Regions from separate parts of the Kurthia sp. Dielmo genome, predicted to be linked through region 4. Evidence: riboswitches for the same ligand, from Rfam matches in the RefSeq annotation. Region 4 holds a riboswitch; each other region holds the start of a gene.

Region 1 (3,128 bases), 290 kb from region 4:
CCAGCTAATTTTTCACCAAAGTATTCAACCATGTCCGTACGTTCAAATTCACCATGTACAAGAACATCTAAATCAATTTCTTCTTGTAAGGCAATCCAGCGCAATGTTTCAGCATCTAGTTTTGCTTCATATGCCGCGTCGTCTAAATCGCCACGTCGCCAGGCAGCACGCCATGAACGGACTTCTTTTGATTGTGGGAAGCTGCCAATTGTTGTCGTTGGGAATAATGGTAAATGAAGTGCCTGTTGTTGTAATGCAAGACGTTCTGTAAATGGGACGGTACGCTTGAAATCTTTCTCTTCTAACTTAGCAAGTGCTGTAGACACGCTTTCATTTTGACGACTTGCATGATTTTTTAATGCTTCAATGCGCTTCATGCTAGCAGATACCGCCGTTGGTGTTGGCCACTCACCACTTTCGATATAGCCACTTACTTCGACAAGTTCACCTAATTTTTCATCACTGAATGCGAGTGCATCTTTTAGTGTATCGAAGAGCGTTGTTTCATTCGCAACGGTCACCGGGCAGTGCTGCAAGCTACAAGAGGGTTGCAGCCAAATAGCTTGTGGCGATACAAGTGTTTGAACGGCTTGTACATCTTGTGCAACTTCCTGTAAATTACTTGCCCAAATATCACGACCATTAACCACGCCAAGTGCTAATGTTTTTTGTGCTGGGAAGCCATGCTGACGAAGCGCGGCTAAATTTTCTTTTTTGCCATGGATTAAATCTAATCCGACACCAGCCACTGGTAAATTCGTGATGCGTTCAAAATCTGTTAACGCTTCGAAATAGGTTGTCAGCATCACTTTTGCTTGTGGCACAGCCTCGACAAGTTGTGTATAAATAACTTCTGCTAAGCGACAATCTTCCTCTGATAGGGCAGTAGTCAAAATCGGCTCCTCTAATTGAATCCACTCTGCTCCAACATCTACAAGTTGCTGTAAAACCTGTGCGTAAAGAGGCAGTAGCTCCAATAAATAGTGGGCAAGTTCTTTATCACGATAGCCTTTCGTTAATTTAGAGAAGGTCATTGGCCCGATTAGTGTTGGTTTCACGTCAATATCAACCGCTTCTTTTGCCTCTAAGAACCAATCTACATAATGATTATGATTTAATTTCAGTGTCGCGCCCTCGTATTCGGGAACGATGTAGTGATAATTAGTATTGAACCATTTTGTCATTTCGCAAGCGACCGTGTCAGTCGTACCGCGAGCCATCGCATAATATGTAGTAAGAGAAGGTTCATCTTCTAGTGAGCGATAACGAGATGGGATTAAGTTAAAAAGAAATGCAAGATCGAGCATACGGTCATACATCGTAAAATCACCAGATGTTACTTGCGTTAGGCCGAGTTTTTGTTGCTTTTTTAAATGGGTAATGCGTAATTTTTTCCACTCTGCTTGTAATGTATCTTCGCTAATCGCTTGTTTCCAAAATTTTTCTACGAGACGTTTCCATTCACGGTTTTCTCCGATATACGGGTAACCAATTGTTGTTGTAATCATGTATATTCCTCCTTTGGTGTATTACATAACTCCAAATAAAAAAGCTATTTCAATTAAGAAATAGCGGAAGAATCTATGCATTATTAAAAAAGTCGACTCCTTTTGACCGACCATCGCACAGAACACCGCCCATCTCCACGTGAGCCTTTGGTGTGTACTCAAAACAGGCAGGTCTCCTGACTTATCATCAACATGCTTAAAGCCTTCCCATTTACACAGTGGCGAATTTTTAAGCACTCCGAATTACAGTTGCGGGACAGCGATGGATTCACACCATACTTCCCTTTTAAGCATGTTCTCACATGCACCGGTTTGTAACACGTTATGTAATTGAACAATACTATAGCATATATTTTTCAGAAAATAAAATATATTTTGAAAATGAGCAGAATTTTACTTAAAACCATCTAAAACAATACGAGATGAATTATTTGATGTTATACTGTAAGAAAACATCGCTACACCCAATAATTTATACATAAAACGTAGTGTGCGAAAAACTTAGGTATATAGTATAACGCCAGATAATGGGCTGTTTTTAAATACTTATAGAAGAAATTAGGAGGGATACAATGACGATTCTACTAGTGGATGACAACAAGGTAAATCTATTTGTCATGGAGAAAATTTTAAAAAGTGCTGGGTACGATAATTGTGTATCTCTGACATCGGCTCAGGCACTGTATGATTATTTGAAAATTGATGAACTAAAGTATAAGCCCGATTCAGTGGATCTAATTTTACTAGACATTATGATGCCAGAGATTGATGGTATCGAAGCGTGTCGGACGATTCGTCGTGATGAGCGTTATAAAAATATTCAAATTTTATTTACAACTGCACTTGATGATAAGAAAAAATTATCAGAAGCACTTGGCGCTGGTGGTAATGATTATATTACAAAACCAATTAACAAAACTGAATTACTAGCGCGCATGGATGTGGCGCTCCGTTTAAAACAAGAGCTGGATTGGCATATGATTCATGATGAAAAGATTGAAAATGAATTAAATTTAGCAGCACATGTGCAGCGCAGTTTATTAAGTGAACCTTTTACTGATGACAAGCTTGCTGTACAAGTGGCGTATAAACCGTCATTTAATTTAGCTGGGGACATGTATTACTGGGAACAAATAGATGAGGATCGCTATGCCGTAATGTTATTTGACATGATGGGGCATGGTATTTCGGCTTCCCTCGTTTGTATGTTTATTTCATCTGCGCTACGTGATAGTGTGAAAAAACGTGTAAAGCCGGCTGAAGTGATGATCGAATTAAATCGCTATATGTCCTTATTACATACAGATAAAGAAAAAATTCCATACTACTTTACAGGTGTTTATATGCTAATTAATACGAAGGAAAAAACGATTGAGTATGTCAATGCAGGGCATCCGCATGGCTATGTGTGGCTGAATGAAGAAGAACTTGTACATTTGAACAACAATTCCTGTGCAATTGGCTTTTTCGATGATATTGATGTGAAATCACAAACGATTTCATACGAAAGCTCGGCGCAAATTATTCTGTTTACAGATGGTGTGCTAGAGGCGATGCATCCAGATGAATTTGAAGCGGAGCGACGTATGGATAAGCTTGCTGCACAAACATTATCACTTG
Region 2 (3,128 bases), on a different contig from region 4:
AGTTTAAAATCTGACGCAGTTCCTCACCAGTTAGTGCAATCATAAGTGAAATAACGGAGCTTAAAAAGGCACTAATAATAATCCCTGTTAAAATCAATGTTTCCATTTTCATCGAACGATCGACAAGGCGTGAAAAGCCAAGCACTAACACCATTGCGACCATTGCACCCATCATACTAAAAATTGGTAATGTGTATAGGCCAAGCGCAGAGGATGAAATACCGAAGAAAATCGTCATCACCGCTCCGACCGATGCCCCAGAAGAAACCCCCAGCGTATATGGATCAGCCAGTGGATTTTTCAATAAACCTTGAAAGGCAGCACCTGCCATAGCAAGTGCTGCCCCTACAAGACCGGCTAAAATCACACGTGGCACGCGGATTTTCCATATAATATTTGCCGAGGCTGCATCCGCTGATGACGGATTCCACAACACAGATAGTGGAACCTTCACCGAGCCAATACTAATCGCAAACCATGCCGCTACAACTAATAGCGCAAAGGATACGGTATACCCGACAACATGTTTTTTCATTATTTAAATGCCTCAGGATAGACAGCTTTCGCGATTTCTTCTAAGCCATCTGCTAAACGTGGACCTGTACGACTTGTTAAATTGTCATCGACTTGCACAATTTGGTCTTCTTTCACCGCTGTAATGGTATCAAAGCCATCACGTTTTTTAATTTTCTTCATGATATTTGGTACGTAATCATACTTCACGATAATGACATCTGGGTTGCCTTTTACAATCGCTTCTGGGTCGATTTTATACCAATTTTCGCCGCCATCTTTAGCAATATTATTCGCACCAATTAAGTCGAACATTTCTTGCATATACGAGTTATTACCCGCTGTATAAATATCTGGTGCATCTGATGTTTCGACAAATACAGAACGTTCTTTCACATTGGCATCTTTAATTTTCTGTTGTACATCCGCTACTTTTTTCTGCATATCTGCAACAATTTTTTTCGCTTCAGCTTCTTTATTTGTCACCTTACCGATTAGTTCGATATTGGCATACGTTTCATCAAATGAATTTGCTGTTGGCACAACAAATACAGTGATTCCTGCATCACGCAACTGTTCTAATCCTGCTTCAGCCGTACCTAATGATGACGCATCAATTAACACGAAATCAGGTTCTAACGAAATGATTTTTTCGATATTTGGATTCATATCGCCAACCATTGTTTTTTTAGTCGCTTCTTTCGGATAATCATCATTCGTTGTAACACCTGTCACCTTATCTCCTAAGTCAAGTGCGAATAATGATTCCGTAATGCTTGGTGATAATGTAATAATTTTTGAAGGCTCTTGCTTAATGCTAATTTCTTTACCTGTCGCATCCTTCACTGTTAATGGGTACGCATTTTGCTGCGCTGACTGTGTTGTTTTTTCCTTGTCATTTGTCTGATCTGCTGTACCGCAGCCTGATAATAACATTGCTGAGACCGCTAATGCGGAACCCCATGACATCCATTTTTTCAAAATCCATTCTCCTCTCATTTCCCGAGAACATAAAAAGGCCCCTGTACATACAGAAGCCCCCTAAAAGTTGACTATCCTCGTAGCACATTCAAAAAAATAGTAGGTAATCTGGCTTCGAATTACTTCATTACAGTGGCGGGACCGCATGAGATTTTCACTCATTTCCCCTACTATCTCTGTGTGTTTAATTGCCCCTATTATACAAAACTTCGAGACGTTAAGAAAGCATATTCGGAATAGTGCGTCATTTTCATGTAATTACGCACCAATTTTTCATTTATTTTATTTAAAAATGTAATTTAATTTCTTTTTAAAAAATATTTTAAATAAAATTTGAAATTTTATTACTTTTAGATTACACTATTTGTAAATAAATGAAAGGGGTTACATTCATGTTAGGGTTTTCTGTTTTTTTAAATAATATAGATGCTACTTACATGCATAACATGACAGATGCTGGCTTTAGTGATGTTTTCACATCACTTCAGCTTCCTGATGTAACCGAAGCTCATTTAGCCCGGCTAGGTGAATTATGTGCAGTTAATCATTTACGTTTAACGGTGGACATTCATCCTGCACTTTTCGAGCAATTCCCAATCGAAAAGCTACAAGCATTCGGTGTACATCAACTACGTTTAGACGACGGCTTCTCTATTGAGCAGATGATATCACTTTCTACGGCTTTTCATATCATTTTAAACGCTAGTACGGTAACGCGGAAGGAACTAGAGCAATTGCTCATAAATGTGCCAGCATCTCGCCTTGCTGCCTGGCACAATTATTATCCACATGTCTCAACGGGCTTAAGTGAAGAATTTTTCAAGCAACAAAATGATCTTTTTAAACAGTACGACATCCCAGTAGCTGCTTTTATTCCTGGAGATGAATACCGCGCACCGCTTTTTGAAGGCTTGCCCACACTCGAGAAGCATCGCCATTTTTCACCGTTTGCTTCTTATTTAGATATTTTTGAACAGGTAGACCTCGTTCTTGTTGGCGATTACAGCTTAAATGATGTCAGTCTAAAACAATTTGAACTGTTTATACAGCAACAAACGATTTTACTGCACACCTCACTTGAGCGTACGTATGAGGATTTACATGCGACACGATTTCATAATCGCCCTGACTGCGCCGCGGATGTTATTCGCTTTTTGGAGTCTCGCCAAACGAAGCGACATGTCAAGCCGGGGGTTATTACAACTCGACCGATTGGTGCTGTGACAATTGATAATGAACAATTCGGGCGCTATGAGGGTGAGGTACAGCTCGTGAAAAATCCATTAGCAAGCGATGCTCGCGTCAACACTATTGGTTATGTCACAAAAGCCGACATTCCATTATTAAAATTGATTGGTGCCAATCAAGCACTACAACTGGAGGTTATCGAATGGATTTAAACAAATTAACGACAGAAAAACGTAATGAGCGCTCGATGAACTTAGATACGCTGTCGACAGAGCAAGTCATTCGCTTAATGAATGAAGAAGATGCCGTTGTACCAAAGGCAATCGAGCAAATCGTGCCAACGATTGCGAAGGCCGTTGATGCAATTATCGCGCGCTTCAAAAAAAATGGTCGCCTTATTTACATTGGTGCTGGTACGAGTGGCCGCTTAGGCGTGCTTGATGCGG
Region 3 (3,128 bases), on a different contig from region 4:
AATTTGGTATTTATTTTTATGCCTATTTGCTATATCCCTACAGTTGGATGCTAGCATTATGTGCATTGCTTATAATCGGGCGTCTGTACGTGCTATGGATGCCAATGGAAAAACTACGTACAACGAAATGGGATTTTATTACGCTGTTTGTAGAGCTAATCTTTTTAACATTATTCACGGCTTCATTGCTCGTATATGAAGCATAGGAGGGATACAATGCGTATTATCTGGACGGTGTTTCACGATGATGAACTTATTGAAAAGGGTGAGTTTAATCAGTTTTTTTGGCGAGGTGGTCAATTTGATGTCTTACTAGAAGGCAATCGAAAACTATCGATTGAGTCAAATGTTAATCATGGTATTCTAATAGAGGATATTGCAAAGTCTTTAATAAATGCTTTGCATACAGATGAGCCACAAACCTTTCATACGTATAGTACATCAAAATCCTATGATGTGATTTTTTTAGGGCGCGTCCTGGAGTTTCGTAATTTTGATCCGGATACATTAAAAACGTTAAAGCGTACGATGCTGCCGAAGTTAGCGTTTATCGATGCATTTACGTATGCATTATGTAGCTACTTAAAGCTACTAAAGGAGCGCAATGAAGCCATCGAGCAAAATGAACTTTTTATACGATTAACTGTGCAATTACAAACATTGCAGCAATTAACGATGTAATGATAGCGCAAGTGCGGAGGAAAGCTGTGCTTGCGCTATTTTTTTTCAGCTAGTTCTTTTATAATGAACAATGGAGGGTGATTTTTTGAGTAAATTAGCGTGGTATATTTCATTAGCAATCTCATTATTTGGTGTCTTTGTTGTGCGCTATTATTTTACATTAGCGCCGGATGAGACATTAAAAAATATAAATCCAGCATTTATTCCGCTTGTCTTTGTTATTCCATTTTTACTGATTAGTTTATTCATTAGCTTTGTCATTGGCGCCCGTTATTTTGTGCAAGCGAAGGGACAACAAATTGTAAGCTATATCGTCGTGTTATGCGTTATTTTGGCACTTAGTACATATCTAGAATACACACAAGTACAGGCGGATTTGACTGCCTTTGGTGGTGGTATCGCTGATAAGGGTTCGCTTATTTTTAATTTTCCTATATGGAATAGCTATACAAATGGCTGGTTCGTCAATGAAATGATTTTCTTTAGCCTGCAAGCTATCGCATTTGGCATCGGTTTTTTCAAGCGACATACTATTGAATTAGCACAGCAGGAGGGAGGCGAATAGCCTCTCTTTTTTTATAAAGCTATTTGATTTTTCAAAATTTAATGCTAAAATGAAAGCAATTCAATATGATGAATGGCGCTAATTCTTAGCTTAATAGGGAAATCGGTGAAAAACCGATGCTGTCCCGCAACTGTAACTTGGAGTGCTTTACAAAAACCACTGTGTAAACGGGAAGGTGTAAAGTACGTTGAAGAGAAGCCAGGAGACCTACCATTTAATCTTCGATGATTCACCCTACGAGGATAGGTGCGGAATAAGCAAAGGTTATTTGCGTTTTTTTAGTGCACTTTTTATAGGGGAAAGTGTCTTTTTTTATGCTTTCTATCCTCTGTGTGGGAATCAACAACATGAGGGGGAGTTAGCATGACAACGTGGAATTTAACGAAAATGGAGCGTCATTTAATGATTTGTAACGGAGCTACTTGTATGGGAGCTGGCGCAGAAGATGTCACGCAACAAATTCGTGATGAAATTCGTACACTAAAATTAGATGAGGTTATTCATACGTCACGGACACGCTGTAATGGACGTTGTAAAGATAAATGTGTCGTAATTGATTATCCAAAAGGTACTTGGTATTCTGTGCAGCAGGAGCAAACGGCGCGTAGTATTGTGCAAGGTAATGTAGCGCGTGAGGCGATTATTTATGAAATGGTAAATGGCGAACGCGTGCGTCAAGAAGGGCATATTAAAGGCATTGAAAAATATCGTAAAAAGCGCGCCACAAAAAAGACAGCGGTATTATTTGTTGGGCATGGTAGCAGACTAGAAGCGGGGAATGAAGAAGTGCGTTCATTTATTCGTCAAATGAAGCCAGCGATTGATGCCAATTTATTAGTAGAGACATGCTTTTTAGAATTTGCGAATCCTAATATTGAGGACGGTATTCAAGCGTGTATTGAACAGGGAGCGGTTGAAATCCATGTGATTCCAATTATTTTATTACATGCCGGGCATTCTAAATTACATATCCCAGCAGAAATTGAAGAGGCAAAGGCGCAGTTCCCAGAAATTCGTTTTACGTATGGCCAAACAATCGGTATTCACCAAGCAATTATTGATATTTTAAAGGCTCGTTTAGAAGAAATTCAATTTGATGTGTCGATTCCTCATAAAGATACGGCAATTTTATTGATCGGTCGTGGTAGCAGTGACGAAGATGCTAAAATGGATTTCTATAACATCGCATCGATTTTACAAGCACAGCTGACTGTTTCAACTGTAGAATGTGCTTTTATGGGTGTAACAACACCAACTGTGGAGCAAGGCATGCAAATCTGTCTAGAGCAAGGTGCAAAACAAGTCATTATGTTACCATATTTCTTATTTACAGGCATCTTAATGGAACGAATGGCCTTAATGGCGCAGCAATTTTCTGATACAAATCCAAGCGTTTCAATTGAGTTAGCCTCTTATTTTGGGTATCATCCAAATTTACAAACGGTATTATTAGAGCGCTTGCAGCAAGCAATCGATGGCACGTCAACAGGCATGCAAGATTTAGCGAATTTCCGTGAATACGTGAAAGAAAATGAGTATGTTCATCATCATTAAGGGTGCACAAAGTAATTTTCTTAATAGAACAGCAGTAAAAGCGTTAAAGTAGAAAAAAGTTAAATAAACAAGAAGTGTGTTTTTCTGACAGGAATATTGTATAAAGTACAAAAAAGAGTATAATAATAGTTGTAAGTTACATTACTAATTTACCTATTTGCCTACTTAGTTTAATGGTAGAACAACGGTCTCGTAATCCGTAGATGAGAGTTCGATTCTCCCAGAAGGCATATCTTTGTTCAATTACAAAGCATCATAAAATTTAGAAAAAGCTGGTAAACACACGCGTATGTTTACCGGCTTTTTTGTATGTAGCTTATTTTTCGAA
Region 4 (3,128 bases):
TTCACGGTCTTTTTTTACATACAGTGGTTTCTTCGATAAAATAACGGTTTCCTCTCCAAGTGCCATTTCTACTGCTTGAAATTCAGATTTTTCGGTTAAGCGTAGAGGAATGATATCACTAATGTCCCGTTCCATTAGAACCTTTTCTTTATTAAAAAAATGATAAGCACTTGGGTTTGCAGAAGTAATAGTATGATTTTTGTTTGTAGTAATGATGCCGTCGCTCGTCGTTTCTAAAATGGTTTGATTGAGCTGATAAAGCCTTGCAATCTGCTTAGGCTCCATATCGAAAAGCTGTTTCTTCATATAAATAGATAATAATATGGCACAGAGTACCCCAATCAAGCCGACTAAAATCGAAATACGTAGCCAATGAAAGAATACGCTATCAATATTTTCTTGGACGGTTGAGGTCATAAAGCCAACAGAAACAATACCAATAATTTCCCCATCTTTTTTGACAGGGACCTTTCCGCGAATTGATTTTCCTAAGGAGCCTACGCGTTCTGTAATAATTGATTCACCTTTTTCAAGCACAGGAGTGTTATCACCGCCAACCATATGAAAGCCAATTTTATCTGGCTCCGTATGAGAATAACGAATGCCGTCCATATTCCCTACAACGACATAAGCAGCACCGATATTTTTCCGAATGCTTTCCGCTATCGGTTGGATGGCTTTACTCGGATCTTTATCATCAAATGCGTCAATAATATCATCCGTATCTGCTACGAGATGAGCTGCTTGGAGTGCTTGCTTCGCAATTTGTTTATTTGTCGTTTCTTCGATATGATGTTCAAGTAAGACAAGGAAAATGCCACAAATAAGGAAAATGATTGTACTGAAGTAAAGAATCATTTTTGTTTGAAATTTCATATAAATCACCACGCAATCGCCTTCGTTCCTTCTATTATAAGCGGTTTTGGTCATTTAGCGAAGGGTATAGAATTACAGAAAAAAGATTTTTATGCATTATAGGAGGAATTAGATGAAAATTTTTAGAAGTAGTGAATCATATGATAAAGTAGGGCAACGTATTGAGTTTCGTTCACAGTGGCCAGGGATTGCTGAGGGGGATAAAGAGCAAGAAGATTATGCTTTTGGCCCATTACAATCTTTTGATCATGCCATTATTCGAAAAGGAACATTAATTAAAATGCATGAGCATAAAAATGATGAGATTGTTAGCTATCTTGTAAAGGGTGAATTTGTCCATGAAGATTCGCATGGCTCATATGAAACAATTCGTGAAAATCGCTATATGTTAATGAGTGCGGGAGAAAGCTTCTTCCATCAAGAAGGTACGCCACATATGGACGCGGAAATGCTACAAATTTTTGTGCGTCCGCGTGAAGTTGATTTGCCACCAGAAGTTCATTTTGCACAATATGAGCCACAACAAGGCTTTCGTTTAATTGCAGCTCCTAGCGATGCACCATTATTGATTCGCCAAAATGTCCATATTTATGACCTTCATGGTAAGGCTGGTGAAAGCTATGCGTTTCCAGCATATGAAGATTATGCAACGTGTATTTATGTGTTTGCTGGAGCAATTTGAGTAAATGCAGAAATATTAACGAAACGTGATGGTGCTACCGGAAATGATTTAACAGAATTGACGTTTACAGAAGATGGGCTAGTGCTGGCATTTTTAGTTGATTTAGAGGCATCTATGACGAAAGAAGGGCCGTTTAGTGGACGTAATCGACCAACTGATAAAATTGTGAGTCGTATGTGGTCAGATGTGAAAAAGGATGTTGACTGATTATTCAAAATACGATAGAGTGAAGGTAACTACATAAAGCATTAGGTGCTCTAGTAATAGAGAGAATAGGGAATAAAGTGCAAAACTTTAGCGGTCCCGCCACTGTAACAGCGAATGGTCGTAAAGGATGCCACTGATTTTTTCGGGAAGGCTTACGACTATCTTGACCTGAAGCCAGGAGACCTGCCTAACGCTGTATACGTACGTATAGACGATGGAAAAGTCTGTAGTTTATTTGTAATGCAAATAAACTACAGGCTTTTTGTTTTGTGTAGACAACGAGGAGGAAGAACAGATGTCATTATTACAACAAACAATTGAACAAATTACCGCAACAACAAAGGCGAATTACGATAAAGCGGAGAACTATATCGATTCGCTTGCAAAACCACCAAAAAGTTTAGGAAAGCTAGAGCGTATTGCGGCAAAACTAGCGGCAATCCACGATGGAGAATTCCCAACAATTCATAAAAAAGCGGTTATTGTCTGTGCAGGAGATCATGGAGTATGCGATGAGGGTGTTACAACCAATCCGCAATCTGTAACGGTTTTTCAAACATTAGGCTTTCCTAAAGGGACAACAGGGGTATGTGCTCTTGCAAAATCGGTAGGGGCAGAAGTTGTGGCGGTAGATGTTGGTGTGCTAGAAGATTTACCAGCAGATTCAGGTGTGATCTTGAAAAAAGTTAAATATGGTACAGATAATATGGCGAAGGGCCCTGCGATGAGTCGAGATGAAGCCATTCGTTCGATAGAAGTTGGAATTGAAGTAGCAACACAGCAAATTAAGAATGGGGTAAACTTGTTAGCAACTGGGGAAATGGGTATTGGTAACACGACACCAAGTGCAGCAATTTTATCCGTGTTAGAGGATTGTGACCCGCTTGAAGTAACAGGTTTTGGTGCAGGTGTTGGAGAAGGTGGTATCGCTTATAAAGCGGAAGTTATTCGCAAAGCAATTGCACTAAATCAACCTAATCGTGACGATATTATTGATGTGTTGGCCAAAGTAGGCGGTCTTGAAATTAGTGCAATGGCAGGAGTTACCCTAGCTGCAGCGGCAAATCGAGTACCACTTGTCGTGGATGGCTATATTTCAACCGTAGCTGCATTAATCGCAGCGGAACTAAATCCACATGTACAAGACTATGTGTTAGCATCACATGCCTCTGAAGAACCGGGGGCTAAAATTGCAGCAGCGCGTCTCGATATTGAACCAATGTTACATATGAATATGCGCTTAGGTGAAGGATCCGGTGCTGTTTTAGCATTCCCAATTATTGAAGCGGCATTATCTATGGCGACAACTATGGTTACATTAGAGCAAGCTGCATCAATTATTCAACCAAAGGTCTAGAGTTTG

The links. Region 4 has a riboswitch for cobalamin ahead of cobT (nicotinate-nucleotide--dimethylbenzimidazole phosphoribosyltransferase). Riboswitches for the same ligand answer to the same signal wherever they lie in the genome.
Region 1: another riboswitch for cobalamin. It lies ahead of metE (5-methyltetrahydropteroyltriglutamate--homocysteine S-methyltransferase); the one in region 4 lies ahead of cobT (nicotinate-nucleotide--dimethylbenzimidazole phosphoribosyltransferase).
Region 2: another riboswitch for cobalamin. It lies ahead of KTHG_RS01050 (ABC transporter substrate-binding protein); the one in region 4 lies ahead of cobT (nicotinate-nucleotide--dimethylbenzimidazole phosphoribosyltransferase).
Region 3: another riboswitch for cobalamin. It lies ahead of KTHG_RS05340 (CbiX/SirB N-terminal domain-containing protein); the one in region 4 lies ahead of cobT (nicotinate-nucleotide--dimethylbenzimidazole phosphoribosyltransferase).

What each region holds. Positions count from the first base shown of each region.
Region 1 is NZ_HE578959.1:99,888-103,015, forward strand. It holds gene metE (5-methyltetrahydropteroyltriglutamate--homocysteine S-methyltransferase) at 1-1,508, opposite strand, end outside; cobalamin riboswitch at 1,658-1,835, opposite strand; gene KTHG_RS11765 (SpoIIE family protein phosphatase) at 2,081-3,128, shown strand, end outside.
Region 2 is NZ_HE578956.1:118,877-122,004, reverse strand. It holds gene KTHG_RS01055 (FecCD family ABC transporter permease) at 1-535, opposite strand, end outside; gene KTHG_RS01050 (ABC transporter substrate-binding protein) at 535-1,494, opposite strand; adenosylcobalamin (AdoCbl) riboswitch at 1,553-1,684, opposite strand; gene KTHG_RS01045 (MupG family TIM beta-alpha barrel fold protein) at 1,887-2,894, shown strand; gene murQ (N-acetylmuramic acid 6-phosphate etherase) at 2,885-3,128, shown strand, end outside.
Region 3 is NZ_HE578957.1:79,070-82,197, forward strand. It holds gene KTHG_RS05330 (hypothetical protein) at 217-681, shown strand; gene KTHG_RS05335 (hypothetical protein) at 767-1,246, shown strand; cobalamin riboswitch at 1,303-1,475, shown strand; gene KTHG_RS05340 (CbiX/SirB N-terminal domain-containing protein) at 1,610-2,800, shown strand; tRNA gene KTHG_RS05345 (tRNA-Thr) at 2,960-3,030, shown strand.
Region 4 is NZ_HE578959.1:394,229-397,356, reverse strand. It holds gene KTHG_RS13065 (ATP-binding protein) at 1-876, opposite strand, end outside; gene KTHG_RS13060 (pirin family protein) at 989-1,558, shown strand; gene KTHG_RS21300 (hypothetical protein) at 1,616-1,765, shown strand; cobalamin riboswitch at 1,792-1,970, shown strand; gene cobT (nicotinate-nucleotide--dimethylbenzimidazole phosphoribosyltransferase) at 2,061-3,122, shown strand.